DNA from 2 places in the Desulfosporomusa polytropa genome. Region 1 is predicted to be linked to the other one. Evidence: a T-box and tRNA genes for the amino acid it is inferred to sense, from the RefSeq annotation. Region 1 holds a T-box; the other holds one or more tRNA genes.

Evidence for each region. A T-box is a leader RNA that pairs with one kind of tRNA and senses whether it is charged. The one in region 1 lies ahead of thrS (threonine--tRNA ligase), so its partner is inferred to be a tRNA-Thr.
Region 2: it has a tRNA-Thr gene. The T-box ahead of thrS (threonine--tRNA ligase) is inferred to sense a tRNA for this amino acid. The anticodon was not compared.

What each region holds. Positions count from the first base shown of each region.
Region 1 is NZ_AP042400.1:1,140,109-1,148,051, forward strand. Features, by position in the region: gene ACZ449_RS07215 (peptide chain release factor 3) at 1-1,040, shown strand, start outside; gene ACZ449_RS07220 (PH domain-containing protein) at 1,054-1,380, shown strand; gene ytxC (sporulation protein YtxC) at 1,458-2,360, shown strand; T-box leader at 2,463-2,690, shown strand; gene thrS (threonine--tRNA ligase) at 2,734-4,644, shown strand; ribosomal protein L20 leader region at 4,712-4,840, shown strand; gene infC (translation initiation factor IF-3) at 4,871-5,404, shown strand; gene rpmI (50S ribosomal protein L35) at 5,426-5,623, shown strand; gene rplT (50S ribosomal protein L20) at 5,665-6,021, shown strand; gene ACZ449_RS07250 (class II fructose-bisphosphate aldolase) at 6,316-7,155, shown strand; gene ACZ449_RS07255 (TrkH family potassium uptake protein) at 7,303-7,943, shown strand, end outside.
Region 2 is NZ_AP042400.1:5,125,702-5,133,644, reverse strand. Features, by position in the region: gene ACZ449_RS25895 (mandelate racemase/muconate lactonizing enzyme family protein) at 1-1,148, opposite strand, end outside; gene ACZ449_RS25890 (MFS transporter) at 1,371-2,681, opposite strand; gene ACZ449_RS25885 (FadR/GntR family transcriptional regulator) at 2,918-3,622, opposite strand; gene ACZ449_RS25880 (methyl-accepting chemotaxis protein) at 3,920-5,875, opposite strand; tRNA gene ACZ449_RS25875 (tRNA-Gly) at 6,588-6,661, opposite strand; tRNA gene ACZ449_RS25870 (tRNA-Met) at 6,671-6,747, opposite strand; tRNA gene ACZ449_RS25865 (tRNA-Tyr) at 6,753-6,837, opposite strand; tRNA gene ACZ449_RS25860 (tRNA-Thr) at 6,841-6,916, opposite strand; tRNA gene ACZ449_RS25855 (tRNA-Arg) at 7,026-7,102, opposite strand; RNA gene rnpB (RNase P RNA component class B) at 7,131-7,462, opposite strand; tRNA gene ACZ449_RS25845 (tRNA-Asp) at 7,484-7,560, opposite strand; tRNA gene ACZ449_RS25840 (tRNA-Glu) at 7,592-7,666, opposite strand; tRNA gene ACZ449_RS25835 (tRNA-Lys) at 7,776-7,851, opposite strand.

The DNA.
Region 1 (7,943 bases):
AATTGTTCGAACGCAGCGGTGAGCATGGAAAATGGGCCCTGCCCTCAACGCAGGGCAGCGTAGATGATCCGGCATTTAAAGAAATTCTTGGTGAAGGTATTCATCAGGCATTATGTGATGATATTGCACTTTTAGACGTAGCCGGCGAGGAATTCGATTTTGATAAAGTGACCCGCGGGGAACTTACGCCTATGTTCTTTGGTAGTGCAATGACTAATTTTGGGGTTCGTCTATTTTTGGAAGATTTCTTAAAAATGGCACCGCCTCCGATGTCAAGGATGTCCTCGGAAGGTTTGATTACACCTGATAATGATGAGTTCTCGGCTTTTGTGTTTAAGATTCAGGCTAATATGAATCCGGCTCACCGGGATCGATTGGCTTTTATGCGCATATGCTCAGGTAAATTTGAACGGGGGATGACGGTGTATCATTCCCAGTCTAATAAACCAGTAAAGTTGGCACAACCGCAGCAGTTTTTGGCGCAGGAACGAACAATTATCGATGAAGCCTATCCGGGAGATATCATTGGGCTATTTGATCCAGGAATTTTTGGCATTGGTGATACCTTGTGTCAAGAAGGTTCGACTTTTACCTTCCGGGACTTTCCAGTTTTCCCCCCGGAACAGTTTGCTCGCATTCAAGCCAAAGATACCATGAAACGTAAACAATTTGTTAAGGGCATGACTCAACTGACACAAGAGGGCGCTGTACAGGTATTTCGTCAGCCTGACTATCCTGTAGAATCTTTTGTTGTTGGCGTTGTTGGTTCATTGCAATTTGAGGTACTTGAATACCGTTTGAAACACGAATATGGTGTAGATATTTTAATGAATAAATTACCCTATTCGATAGCGCGGTGGCTTATTGGCGAAAATCTTGATGTAAAGGCCATGAAAAATATGGATAGCGGTCTTTTGGTACAAGATATCAAAGACAGACCTGTCGCCTTAATTAGTAATGAGTGGCAGCTTAGATGGGTAGTAGAACGGAATCCAGAAATGAAATTTCTGGTCGTGCCAGAAGACGCGCGGCAGGCTTAAGGGGGAATAGACTATGTATACCTTTCCGTTAGAGTCTGATGAACTTATCAAAAAAAAATGTCTTGCCAGTTATGCTAGTAATAGAGAAGTTTTAAATGGGGCACTCTATCTGACAGATCAGCGGTTGGTATTTGTTGGCTATGCCCTTAGTATTACCAACAAATATATGGATGAAGTGCCACTGACTCACATTAAAGAATTACTGCCGGAAAAGACTTTTTTTGTTATTCCCAATGTACTGAAGGTAGTTACTATTAAAGATAAAGTACTCAAATTTGTTGTCGAGGGCCGTAATGAATGGCTTGAGGCCATTAACAGACAAATGACAATTGTTAACTAAATGAAAACCACACCACTCTCTTCGTTGTATGCAAATACGCTGTGGAACATATACTATATGAGAAGGGAGTGATGGTGGTGAATTTGCTTTCCATCGGCCTGAACGGAACAACCGGGAACATCAGGGAGAAGTTGGAGCATGATTGTAAAATGTTGACCCAAGAAGGCTTCCGGGTAGTTATCGAAGAACTAGATCGAGGCAGTTACAAGTTCTTGGGCGTAAATATCATTGATGGCGAATTGTCTTTTCGTAATTATGAGCGGATAAAAACGGTTTTAAAAACCAGTGTGTCTCAGATACTTGCAGATTGGATTATTTCTAATGAAGAACATCGGCTTATTAACAAAATTGTTAGTGATAACTATTTTTATTTTAATCATGACGAACGTGCTACCGTGGAATCGAATGCGCTGCGAGTGCTTGCTGGCAGTTCGGGGCGTTATAAGCTAATAATAACTCGAATTTTAGATTATCTTGAGAATCACCATGAACTAGTCCTTGATGGCTTTTTGAATTTTCGGCTAAAAGATTACCGCTTGCAGTTATCAGAGGTTATTGATACTGTTGTTGATGACTTTATGATGGAACTTGAATATAAAGAGTTTATTCGACTTTTGCGTTATTTTGTCGATGTTCAGGAGCCACGCGAAGAGGAGGCCCATGTAGTTATCAAGGAGAACAATATGTTTACGCTGCTTGATTCACATGGTCAAGTAATTAATACTGAATTGATGGAAGACATGTTGCTGCCGAGGAGTACTGCCGATAGTTTTGATAATCTTAATTATGAAGATATGTTAATAAGTACTTTAATAACGATTGCACCACGAAATATCATGGTACATAGTGCCAATCGAATCAAAGATAAAGATCTTTTAGATACAATCAAAACGGTATTTGATAACCGGGTAGTAGTCTGTAAGGGATGCGAGATGTGTTCAACTGATTATGCCGGCAAATCAAATCCTACTGAGTTATAAAGTGAGACTTATCCGCTGATAAGTTGATCTAAAACTTGGTCAGCAGATAACTTGACATTCTTAGTAAAATTATATATAATTTTTGGTAATCAAACATTGTTATTAACAGTAATGCCGAGGACAAGATAGTAGTTTGAAAGACGTTTCAGAGAAAAGATGCCATAGGCTGTGAGCATCTTTACGTAACCCAACTAGTATTACCACCTCGAAACTGCTTCGCTGAATCAAAGTAAAGTAAGCTTAGCCGGGGATATTACCCCGTTATCAAAGTCTGAGATGGCTATTTAGCCAAACAGGGTGGAACCACGGGTATAAACTCTCGTCCCTATAGGGACTGAGAGTTTTTTTATTTGGTTAAGGAGGCTAACAAAACATGAGTACCATTAGGATGATACTAAAAGACGGAGCAGTGCGTGAGGTTGAACAGGGAAATACCTTGGCTGAAGCCGCAAAAGCTATTAGTCGTAACTTAGAAAAAGCAGCATTGGTTGCTAAGGTAAATGATCAAGTGACAGATTTGACTACTACATTAGACAAGGACTCAAACGTTGAATTTTTAACATTTGCAGATGATGAGGGCAAGGCTGCCTTACGCCATACCTCCTCACATATTCTGGCTCAAGCCGTTAAACGTCTGTACGGTGATGTAAAATTAGGTATTGGTCCGTCAATTGCCAATGGTTTTTACTATGACTTTGATACTACTCATACCTTTACCCCTGAGGATTTAGTAACGATCCAGGCTGAAATGGAGAAAATAGTAAAAGAAAATTTGCCGCTTGAGCGCAAAATAGTTAGCCGCGAGGAAGCCCTCCAGCTATTTGCCACACAAGGCGAGGTATATAAACAGGAGCTTATCCGAGATTTACCGGAAGATGTGGCGATATCACTTTATAAGCAAGGTGAATTTGTTGATTTATGTGCCGGACCTCATCTTATATCTACCGGTCGGGTTAAAGCCATTAAGCTGCAGAGCATTGCAGGTGCTTACTGGCGCGGGGACGAAAAACGCAAGATGCTGCAACGTATCTATGGAACTTCCTTTGAAAAGAAAGCTGATTTAGATGCGTATATTACCATGATGGAAGAGGCGGCTAAACGTGACCACCGTAAACTAGGCCGCGAACTTGATTTGTTCAGTATCCAGGATGAAGGCCCAGGATTTCCTTTTTTCCATCCGAAAGGTATGGTTGTTCGAAATGAGCTTGAGAGTTTTTGGCGCAAGATTCATGTAAAATACGGCTATCAGGAAATTAAAACTCCAATTATCCTTCACCAAAAACTATGGCAACAATCAGGCCATTGGGATCATTATCGGGATAATATGTATTTCACCCAGATAGACGAAGAAGGATATGCGGTTAAACCTATGAATTGTCCGGGTGGGATTTTAGTATATCGCACTCAGCACCACAGTTACCGAGATTTGCCGCTTCGTACTTGCGAACTAGGGCTTGTTCACCGTCATGAACTTTCGGGAGCACTTCATGGACTAATGCGAGTGCGTAGTTTTACTCAGGATGATGCCCATATTTTTATGCTGCCATCACAAATTAAGTCTGAGATCAAAAAGGTTATTGAACTTTTCAATACAGTGTACAGCGTTTTTGGATTATCCTACCATGCAGAATTGAGTACTAAACCAGCAAAAGCCATGGGTTCTGATGAAGTGTGGGAAACTGCGACAACGGCGCTTAAAGAGGCGCTAGAAGAGCTGAATATGCCTTTTAAAATTAATCCTGGAGATGGCGCTTTCTATGGTCCGAAAATTGACTTCCACCTCCAAGATTCCATTGGTCGTACCTGGCAATGTGGTACCATTCAGCTTGACATGCTGATGCCAGAAAAATTTGACCTGAATTATATCGGGGAAGATGGACTTAAACATCGTCCGGTAATGATTCACCGGGTCGCTTATGGTAGTTTAGAACGCTTTATCGGTATTTTGATCGAACATTTTGCGGGAGCATTTCCGCTATGGTTAGCACCTGTGCAGGTTAAAATATTACCAATAAGCGAACGTCATGCCGAGTATGCCCAAGAGCTTGCGCAAATGATGCGAGATCAGGATATTCGTGTAGAAGTCGATGATCGCAACGAAAAAATCGGCTACAAAATTCGCGAAAGTCAGTTGCAAAAGTTGCCGTACATGCTGGTGGTAGGCGACAAGGAAGCAGAGACTCGTACAGTAGCTATTCGTAAACGGGGGCAGGGAGATCTTGGTGCCATGCCTATTGATGGTTTTATTACAACGGTACTTGCTGAAATTATTGCCAAAAGCTAATGCAGCGCAGAAAAATAGCTTGACTTACCAGAAATAAGGTGTTACTATAATCAAGTGATTCAAATATTGCATTAAGCAGAAGCCATCCACTTCTCACCTTACAGCGCATAAATGCTGCTGGTAAGGTTCATTAAGCAAAACGATGTAGTTATGCTATTGCGCGGGTGGTCTATGCCACCCGTTTTTTATTTTAATCGAAACAAATTATATTAGGAGGTGAGCGGCAATTAGCAAAGAGACTTTAAAAATTAATGAAGAGATTCGGGCTAAAGACGTTCGGGTAACCAGTAGCACGAATGAGCAATTGGGGATTATGTCGCTAAGGGACGCATTACGTTTAGCGGGAGAGCAAAACCTTGATTTAGTAGAAGTAGCACCAACTGCTAAACCGCCGGTATGCCGGATCATGGATTTTGGCAAATTCCGGTATGAGCAACAAAAACGCGATAAAGAAGTCAAGAAAAAGCAAAAGGTAGTGTCTCTTAAAGAAGTTAAACTTCGGCCCAACATTGAGGATCATGATTTTAATGTTAAGCTAAAGAATGCCCAACGCTTTTTAGAAGATGGCGACAAAGTCAAAGTAACAATTATGTTCAGAGGAAGGGAACTTTCTCATCCTGAACTTGGCAGACAAGTGCTGGTGCGAATGGCTACCTTACTTAAGGATATGGCTAACATTGAACGTGATGCTAAGCTTGAAGGTAAAAATATGATTATGATTGTAGCTCCTAAGCCCAACACTACACAATCTAGCACATAAATAGAAAGGGGATATCCTACTATGCCAAAAATGAAAACACGCAGAAGCGCTGCTAAACGTTTCAGAGTAACCGGCAGCGGTGAATTCAAACGTTCCAAAGCTTTTAAAAGTCACATTCTTGAGAAAAAATCTCCGTCGCGTAAGCGTAACCTACGTAAAGCAGCTATGGTTAGCAAATCTGACCATGATCGCGTAGTGAAAATGCTTCCTTACGCCTAAAAACTATAAACAATTTATAAGTACATCAGGAGGTATCTGACATGCCAAGAGTTAAAAAAGGCGTTACTGCACATAAACGTCATAAAAAAATACTTAAACTAGCCAAAGGTTATCGTGGTTCGAAGAGCAAGCTCTTCAAAAAAGCTAACGAAACCGTGATGAAAGCACTGTATTATGCACGTGCTGACCGCCGTACCAAAAAAGGCGACTTCCGCAAACTGTGGATTACCCGTATTAATGCTGCTGCCCGTATTAGTGGTATTTCTTATAGTCAGCTTATTAACGGACTCAAAAAAGCTGGTATAGAAGTTAACCGTAAAATGTTGGCCGACCTGGCAGTTAACGATATGGCTGCGTTTGGCAAGTTGGTAAACGCTGCTAAAGATCAATTGAAATAATAAGAAAAGCCTTAGTCGTTCTTATGTCAACAGAATTTTGCTATAAATTCTGGTAGACTAAAAAACTCCCGAAATATTTCGGGAGTTTTTTTGATGTATAATATTTATAAATATTGGTATTACTAGTAATTAAATCCAGGCAAATGTGATATAGGCTGAAAAATTTGATTTTTTAAAATTTTAGTATAATGGGCAGGTTTTTTTAGGCTGATGGCGAATAAAATATAGCAAGCAACTGGCATTTAAAGTTTATTTAATAAAACACAAAAAAAGGAGGAGTTCACTTTGGCCCTAGTGACAATGAAAGAATTACTCCAGGATGCAAGAAAAAGAAAATATGCAGTCGGTGGTTTTAATGTATTTAACTTTGAGACGTTAGGCGCTGTTATTGAGGTGGCAGAAGAACTAAAGACGCCCCTGGTGCTTGGTATTCCTGAGCGGTTGTTTAAATTTGTCGATGTTGACATCTTGAGCGCGGCAATGAGCAGAGCTGCCCAAAAAAGTTCTGTGCCTGTGGCTCTCCATCTGGACCATGGACATACGTATGAAGGGGTGATGAAAGCCATTCGCTGGGGATTTACGTCTGTTATGTTTGATGGTTCAGCATTGCCTTTCGAGGAAAACTTAAAACGTACTAAGGAAATCACTCGCATAGCCCATTCTCTCGGTGTATCAGTCGAGGGTGAATTGGGCTATGTTGGTTGTTATGGCAATATCCAAGATATAAATGATGAAAATTTAGTTAAGCCAGAGATGGCCCATACTTTTGTAGAGAAAACCAAAGTGGATGCACTCGCAGTAGCTGTAGGAACAAATCATGGGGTGTATCGCGGTGGTCCTAAACTTAATTTTTCGAGACTATCTGAACTTAATAGTACAGTCACGGTACCTCTTGTTATGCATGGTGGATCAAAACTTACTAAAGAAGAGTACTCTAGTTCAATTCAGTCTGGGATAAGCAAAATTAATGTTGCTACAGATATGTCGCTGGCTGCCGCCGAAACAGTAAAAGCTGAATTGGCCAAAAATCAGTCGGCCAATTATATTTACCTAATGTCGGTTGTTAAAAACGGTGTCAAAGATTCAGTCCGTAGATATATGTTATCTTTTGACTGCATCTCAAAAGCAATATAGCTGATAATAAAAGACGCATATAAACCTCCCGGCGCCTGGCGAACGGGGGGTTTATATGCGTTTACAAGAAAAATTAACCATACGCTTGCTTAGTTTTCTTAATTTGAGTATAATCGTTAGGTATTATAGATTTAGAGGTGGAACACTTTGGAAGCAAAATTTGCTAACCTACTCGATATTACACAATGGAAGCTTACGCCATACCAGATATTGGTTTTGGGGTTTGCCGGGTTAATATTGGGAGGGGCGCTCTTATTAATGTTGCCAATAGCGGCGGCAACGGGGCCAGGCTTGAGCTTTATTGATGCCTTATTTACAGCGACATCAGCGGTTTGTGTGACAGGACTAGTAGTGGTTGATACTGGCACATATTTTTCGCTGTTTGGCCAGCTTGTAATAATAAGTTTAATTCAGGCTGGTGGTCTGGGTATAATGGCCATGTCTACCCTAATGGCCATACTTATTGGCAAAAAGATTAATTTGAAGCAGCGTCTGGTCATGCAAGAGGCATTGAATCAGTTCACGATAGCTGGAGTTGTACGATTAACCCAATATATCATTAAAGTGACGTTACTGATCGAATTTATTGGTGGTACCATCCTTGCAATCCGCTGGTATCAGGATTTCGGTCTTAAAGGTATTTATTTTGGCTACTGGCACGCGGTTTCCTCCTTTTGTAATGCTGGGTTTGATTTGTTGGGGAGTGTCACCGGCAAGTTTTCCAGCGCAACTGGCTATGTCGATGATATTGTCGTCAATGTAGTTATCTCACTACTTATAATTTTAGG
Region 2 (7,943 bases), 1.7 Mb from region 1:
TCTTGACCGATCCCGGGTAGATCAGGCACTTTGTATTTACCATTGACAGGCTGATAATCGTATAGGCATGTTGCCCGGCTTTCAGGATTTAGGGCTCTCTGATGATGCTCATGGATGAGGAAGTTAGGAATGACTGCTTCAATTTGAAGCGCCGCAGCCTTGGAAATAGGACTTCCACAAACATGAATCTGAACAGCGCAATCATACGTATATGCCATATCACAAATTTTCTTTGCTTCAGTAAGACCGCCACAAAGACAAATATCCGGCTGAATAACATGAATAGATCTATTTTCTAAGAACTCTCTGTAACCAAACCTTGTATATATTCTTTCGCCAGAAGCGATAGGGATATCAACATTGTTTTTAACTTCCAGCATTGATTTTGGATTCAACGGATGGCATGGCTCTTCATAATAGAATATCCGCAGATCTTCAAGAGCTTTACCAATTTGAATCGCTGATACTGTATCGGTGTTCGAATGGTGCTCAATAATAATATCCAGATCATCGCCACCGGCTTTACGCATCGCCGCAACTCGATCATATACTGTCTTAAGTACCTTTTTTTCCAAAGGTCCTGTAATCTTCCATGGCCCTTTGCCATCCGGCTGGTTGCTTAAGATAATCGGATCAACCTTGATAGCGTCATAGCCTTCTGCCATGGCAACTCTAGTAACTTCTGCATATTCCTCTGGCTCGATGAGTGCTTCTTTGACAATGTTTGGACCCCAATTATATTGCAGTTGACTAGCATATGTGCGGAGATTATCGTTTGTTTTTCCGCCTAAAAGTTGCCAAACCGGAAGATTAAATGCCTTTCCCTTAATATCCCATAATGCAATATCAATACCACTGATACCGGCGTTGACAACAGTTCCACCGCCCATACCCCAGAATGTTTTTCTAAATATTTTTTCCCATATTTTTTCGATATTTAAGGGATCTTCTCCGATAATGACTTCAGCAAAATCCTGCACCATGCCAAATCCAGCTCGCCACCCCTTACCGTATGCAAGGCCAACCTCGCCGAAACCGCTGATGCCCTCATCTGTATTAACACGTACAATAATCGGACACCAGTTTCCTCTTGACGCACCAGAATTTCCACTTGGGACCTGCATTACATCAACGCTAACGATTTTCACAAGTATATCCCCCTCTTATTAAATATACTCTCTCGAACATTCGAGAGGCTTTATGGATCAAGGCTTTAACTCATTCGCGACTACAGTTACGAGTGAGTTAAAATAATGCCCTATTCCCAGACTATGAATTCATACCCATACGATTTAAGATTTTCTGTTAACCGTCCTCTTACTATTGACGACTACTTACCATTTTCTGAAAGCTAATCCTATTAAACCATCTTATTTGTCACGATTTTCTTTGAAAAAGACGAAAGCAATAATACCTAATAGTAACCCACAAGCTGGGATAGTAAATGCTGCTTGATATGCTGCCAATGGATATACTCCCGGTGCAAGAGGCGCATAAGAATTAATGACCATTCCCATAACATATTGGTAAAATGCACCGCCAGAAAAGAGAAAGATATTCAATGCTCCTACAGCAGTCCCAGCAAATCGCGGCTCATAAATTTCTTGGGCGCAAACGAAACAAGAAACAAAAGTCCCTCCAGAAACCCCATACCAGAAAAACAATGCATATAATATTACAATGGACAGACTATCTGTCAAAAACAGCAATGGAATATAGCATAAAGTGTGAAGAATACACCCCCACAACAAAACCTTCTTGCGGGATTTCAAAATCTTGTCCGATACATAGCCCGATAGCGGGCAACCTAAAACCATACCCAGAGGAAACATCATGAGAATGTTGCCTGTTAGCTGTTTGGATATTCCATAAATGTTCTGCAAATACGGTCCTGCCCATAATGAACCGACACCCATGAAAGTGCCATAAAAGGAGAAAAGCAATAGTCCAAGTAAATAAAATTTACGATTGCAAAACACCACTTTTATCGCTTCACTCAAAGAAGTTTTTTCATTAGCATCCTGCGTCACCGTTCTAGACATTTCTTTGAAAGATGGGAAACCCATTTCGTTAGGTTTATCCCTGATCACTCTATAGGCGATCACACTAGCAACCATCGTCAATACAGCTACCAGACTAAAAGAATTTCGCCATCCGATACTGCCCATAAGAAAAACCAAAGGAGTAGTAGATATAAGGGCTCCAATATTTCCGACAGCTAACAACACACCAGAATATGTGGCTAGTTCGTCAGGCTTGTACCAATCTGCCAGAATCCTCATAGCTGCCACATATACGACACCAACACCAAATCCTATTATGAATCGTCCCCAGGCCATACTCACCACATCGGTTGCCAAGGAAAAAACAAATCCTCCAATACCTGCAAGAAAGACAAACGCCGTTATTGTCTTGCGAGATCCCCAAGAATCAGCCAATAACCCCGCTGGCAAAGCAGTTGCGGCATATGCCCAGAAATACATAGATCCGATAAAACCCAATGCCGATGGTGCCAGGGAAAATTCTTTCATGATTTCCGGGCCTACCACCGCTGGTGCTGCCCTATGAAAATAGGAAACCAAATATGTAGCGGAGATCACGAGAAAAATCCACAACCTATACTTCTTCATTTTGTCAATCAAGTCTGCGTCATTTGTAACACGGTTTGCCCCATAGTTCATTCTTACAATTTCCTCCTCAGTTCTACCACACATTGGTTTTCAATCAATTACGATTGAGGTATATCACATTGGCATTCTGGCATGCCAATATAATAATCTCATGGAAGATATCTATCATATCTTCCATTCACGCACGTGCTTTAGCATCACATACATCCACCTTGATTATTTTACTTTAATAATGCATTGTAGTGGCATGCTGGCATTCCATTATAATAGTCTCAAGAAGAGATCTATCATATTTTCAATTCACGCAAATGCTCTAACATCACACCCACAGCCTCATCAACATCTTGTTCTTTTATCGCTTGATAAATCCGTTTGTGTTGACGCAACGCAATATCTTGTTCGGTGATTTCCCTAAGAGATTTTTGGCGGGAAAATAGCAACAGTGCCATCAAAAATTCATTGATTTTGACAATAACATCGTTGCCCGAAGCAACGATTATTGCTGAGTGAAAACGTATAGATGCATTACCCACATCTTTTTTCATAGTAATATTTCTTTCCATCTCTAGCAGAGCGTCTTCCATCATATCCAGATCTTCTTTTGTCCGACGCTGCGTGGCAAGTCGAACCGCCTGAATTTCAATCCCTTCGCGGGCTTCCAGTAGATCTTTCAATCCAGACTGCGGATCCAGTACTAAAAATCCGATATTATTCAATAAATGTTTGATATCGATTTGTTGTACACATACCCCTTTGCCTCGGATATACTTAACAACACCTAAAAATTCTAATATTTTAATCGCTTGACTTACAGGCATCCGGCTCACATTAAATAATTGCGCCAGTTCCCTTTCCGACGGAAGTACTTCCCCTTCTTTAATATAGCCTTTCATGATCCACATGCGGATACGTTCTACAATTTGACTATAAAGCACTTCCGAGTTTTTGTCACTTAATTTCAATTCTTGTTCTTCCTGTGGAATAAGTAACATAATAACAGTCCTTTTTTTGAGCGATTCGGTATTCCGGCATTCCAATTTATAAATTAATTATATTCCAGCAATATCTATTTGTCAAACTATTTTTTACTTTATAAATTTATCTTATTATGTCATCTTGTAAACTATCGCCGAAAACTACCACTGCAAACAAGGAAATGCTTCTATCAAGCAGTACTATTATCGCCTAAACAAAAACACTAAATCACCTAAAAAAAGAAAGAACCAGTTATGATGTCGCCAGACACCTTAACTAGCTCTTGATCTATCCTTTCTATTTAATGAAGGTCTCTATTTATAGCTAAAATGATTCACAAGCACAGATAGCTCCTCGGCCATTCGGGCAAGTTTCTGACTGGAGGCAGCAATTTCTTCCACCGACGCCGACTGTTGCTGAGTAGAAGCAGAAATTGTTTCGCTTTGAGCTGCAGTCGTCTTTGTTACACCTTCAACTTTTTGATTTGCTTCCATAAGTTTATTACTGCTGGCAGCGATACCTTCCAAAAGCTGGCTGCTTCGAGTTACTTGCTCTGATACTTTCTTTACAAAAGCAACAATGTTATGGAAAGCTTCCCCTGTAGTTTTTACGACCAATACACCGCTCTGAACCTCGCTGGAACCGGACTCCATGGTCTTGACAGCTTTACTTGTTTCAATCTGGATTGTTGAAATGATTTCACCGACTTGTTTTGCCGCCTCACCCGATTGCTCAGCTAATTTCCGTACTTCCTCCGCCACTACTGCAAATCCTCTGCCTGCTTCACCAGCTCGTGCAGCCTCAATTGCCGCATTTAACGCTAAAAGATTTGTCTGGTTTGCCAACGACGTGATAGTACTAACAATTTCGCCAATTGCATGGGAATGCCGTCCTAATTCAGCGACCGCAGTAGCGGAACAAGCAACAGTCTTCTCAATGCTCTCCATTTGATTTACAGCCAAATCAATTTGCTTTTCGCCTTGTGCTGCAGTCTCTGTCGATTGTTCTGCAGCTTCGGCTGCTTGTCGCACATTAGAAGCCGCATCGTTTATATCCTCAGACATCCGCTGGACTAGGATATTCATCTCATTTACAATATCACGTTGTTTCGTAGTTTCTTCCGCAATATTAGTAACAGCACCTGCTATATCGTTTGCTGCTTGTGCCGACTGTTCTGAAGTCGCTGTTAACTGTTGACTGGATGCGGTAACCTCCTCAGAGGAAACAGATACTTTTTGAACCAATACCCGCAAGCTCTTAACCATGGCACTAAAGTTTTCCGCCAACAATCCCATTTCATCGTTTGAGTTTTTATCAACCGTTACAACAAGATTACCATTTTTCACTTCATTCGTAGCCGCTACTAAACTTAAAATTGGCTTTATCGTTCTTTTTGCGAAGAAATATCCGATGGCAACCACAATACTAATCGTCACGATTAGTATTATAATATCCGTTATTGCCAGCTTACGTACTTGGGCTGTATATCTGTCATAGGATTGTTCAATACAAATTCCCCAGCCGGTATAAGGATCCCGCGCATAACTTACCATACGCTTTTCGCCATTGCTGCCTGTGATATTCATGCTCCCTTCCTGACCGCTTAATGCCTGTTGTATATAGTTAAGCTGAGTTACATCTTTTCGTTCATCTACAACCGCTCCATCAGGATGAGCAAGGATTTTCCCTTCCCGATCCACAATGTATGCCGTATCCCCATCTTTTGAACGCTCCGCAATAAAGCCGCTTAAAGTAGTCAAATCCAATGATCCTTGGACAGCTCCGATTACCGCACCTGATTCATTTTTTATTGGCGTCGCCAAAATCACCATCGGGTGTCCGTTGGTTTGTCCAATTAGAACGTCAGAAACAACATCATCTGAACCTTGCATGACTTGCTTAAAATAAGGGCGCTTTGACACATCTGGCAAACGATTATTATCATTTCTTACGATATGCATTCCCTGCCCGTTAACGAATGCGATGGGGGAAATATCAGCATATACTTTCGCTGCATTAACCAGCACCTCTTTGCCGGAAACAATCTCCATACTTTTTGCGCTACCAGAATTAGCAATGGCTTTTAGCCCGTACATATTCTTCTGGAGCAAAGAATTCACTTCCACCTGCAGGCTGCCAACTTTAGAAATTCCGGCACGTTGATACTCGTCCTGCATCGTAGTGCTAATTTGCCAATAAGCGAACACTGATAAAAAACATAGTGGAACGATACCGATTAAAACTAATAGCGTCATTAATTTACGTTTCACAATTTCACCTGTCCCTTTTTGTAAGATAAGACTTGGCTTGTGCCAAGTCCTTTAGGACGCCAGCAGAAGCCTTAGTCGTTCAATCCAGGGAAAGTTTACTTTCCATCTGGATAAGATAAGACTTGGCTTGTGCCAAGTCCCTCAGGACGCCAGCAGAAGCTGCTGTGCCCTTTAGGGGTATAGTTGAGTTGTTCAATCCAGGGAAGTTATAATTTCCATCTGGAAACTATAAGAACACTCACCTTATAGTTTTCCTATTATTTTCAATACTTTTTAGTAATGAGCAGTTCAAGGACCATGCCTAAAAGTCCTCACTATAGCCTTTACACAACTATACCCGTCCCTGAAATTTTTTTCGGCCGTCTTTTTAACATTAATCGCATCAATCATGAAATTTGCCTCCTTCATATGTTGTTATTTAGTTAGTACTTTATCGGTATTCCGGAATGCCATTTTTTTGAAACTACACAATATCTTACAATCTTCCTTACGGGAATAATTAAATAAATTTATTGCTCATCCTTATAGGTATTCTGGTATACCAGAATACCACAGTACTAATTCTATCATATTTGTAATATTATGTCAAATTATTTCAAAATTAATGTCGTAATTGAAGATAAACAGTCGTTAAAGCTTATTACAGAGAAACATACTGCCACTATACAAAAGCACCCATCACTTACTTTTTCAGTAAATGATGGGTGCTTTTTGGAGCGGGTGAAGGGAATCGAACCCTCATAGCTAGCTTGGAAGGCTAGTGCTCTACCATTGAGCTACACCCGCATATATAGTTGGTGGCGGCGCAGGGATTTGAACCCCGGACACTTCGGGTATGAACCGAATGCTCTAGCCAACTGAGCTACGCCGCCGTATTTGGTGGAGGGAGGTGGATTCGAACCACCGAAGTCAAAGACGGCAGATTTACAGTCTGCTCCCTTTAGCCACTCGGGAATCCCTCCAGATGGAGCTGGCGAGAGGAATTGAACCCCCAACCTGCTGATTACAAGTCAGCTGCTCTACCAATTGAGCTACGCCAGCGCATAAGCAGCGAACCATGTTGTCGCGAGCCGCGAGGCGACACGAGAACATACGTGAGTCGCTTAGTTCTAAGCGAAGTGAAGAACTTCCACTTCGTGAATAAGTTGAATGGCGACCCCGGTAGGATTCGAACCTGCGACCTTTTGATTCGTAGTCAAACGCTCTATCCAGCTGAGCTACGGAGTCTCATATATTTAAAACAGCCTTCTTTAGAAACCGTAAGCCAGTTTCTGTTTTAGGAAATCATTTATCTAACGCACAAAAGTACGCTCTCCCCTTCGGTTCTTATTCCTTACGGGAAGCTCCCCTACCAAATTTGGGTTTCTGCCTCGTGGAGTTTACCACTTTTCACCAGGTTGTCGCCAACCTACTCATTCTCTGTGCACTTTATGACTACTTTCGGCTACGTGAGTCGATTTCATCGTCGTCAGAGCCTAGCTCTGCCCCATCTTGCGATGGGCACGAACATTACGACCATCACAGGTCGTGGCAGCCTGGACTTTCCTCAATACCGCAGTCAATGCAGTACCGCAATTTCCCATTTCTAAAGACGACTGGATTTTTTTATGGCGACCCTGAACGGATTTGAACCGTCGATCTCCGCCGTGACAGGGCGGCATGTTAGACCGCTACACCACAGGGCCGCGTATTCGATTTTTTATCGAATGTCGAAAATGGTGACCCGTGGGGGAATCGAACCCCCGTTATCGCCGTGAAAGGGCGGTGTCTTGACCGCTTGACCAACGGGCCATGAACAATTCTAACTAGGAATACTCTTCCTCACTACCGCTCGGAAGTAAGCGACTCACTCAAGTTCTCATTTCGCCTATCGGCTCGTGAGAACTTGGTTCGCTGCTTATGGTGACCCACCCGCGGCTCGAACGCGGGACACCCTGATTAAAAGTCAGGTGCTCTACCGACTGAGCTAGTAGGTCATTTTAATTAGATTATAAATGCCAAGCGAGTTGCCTCGTTTGGCATTTATATGGCTCCTCGAGTAGGACTCGAACTAACGACAAATCGGTTA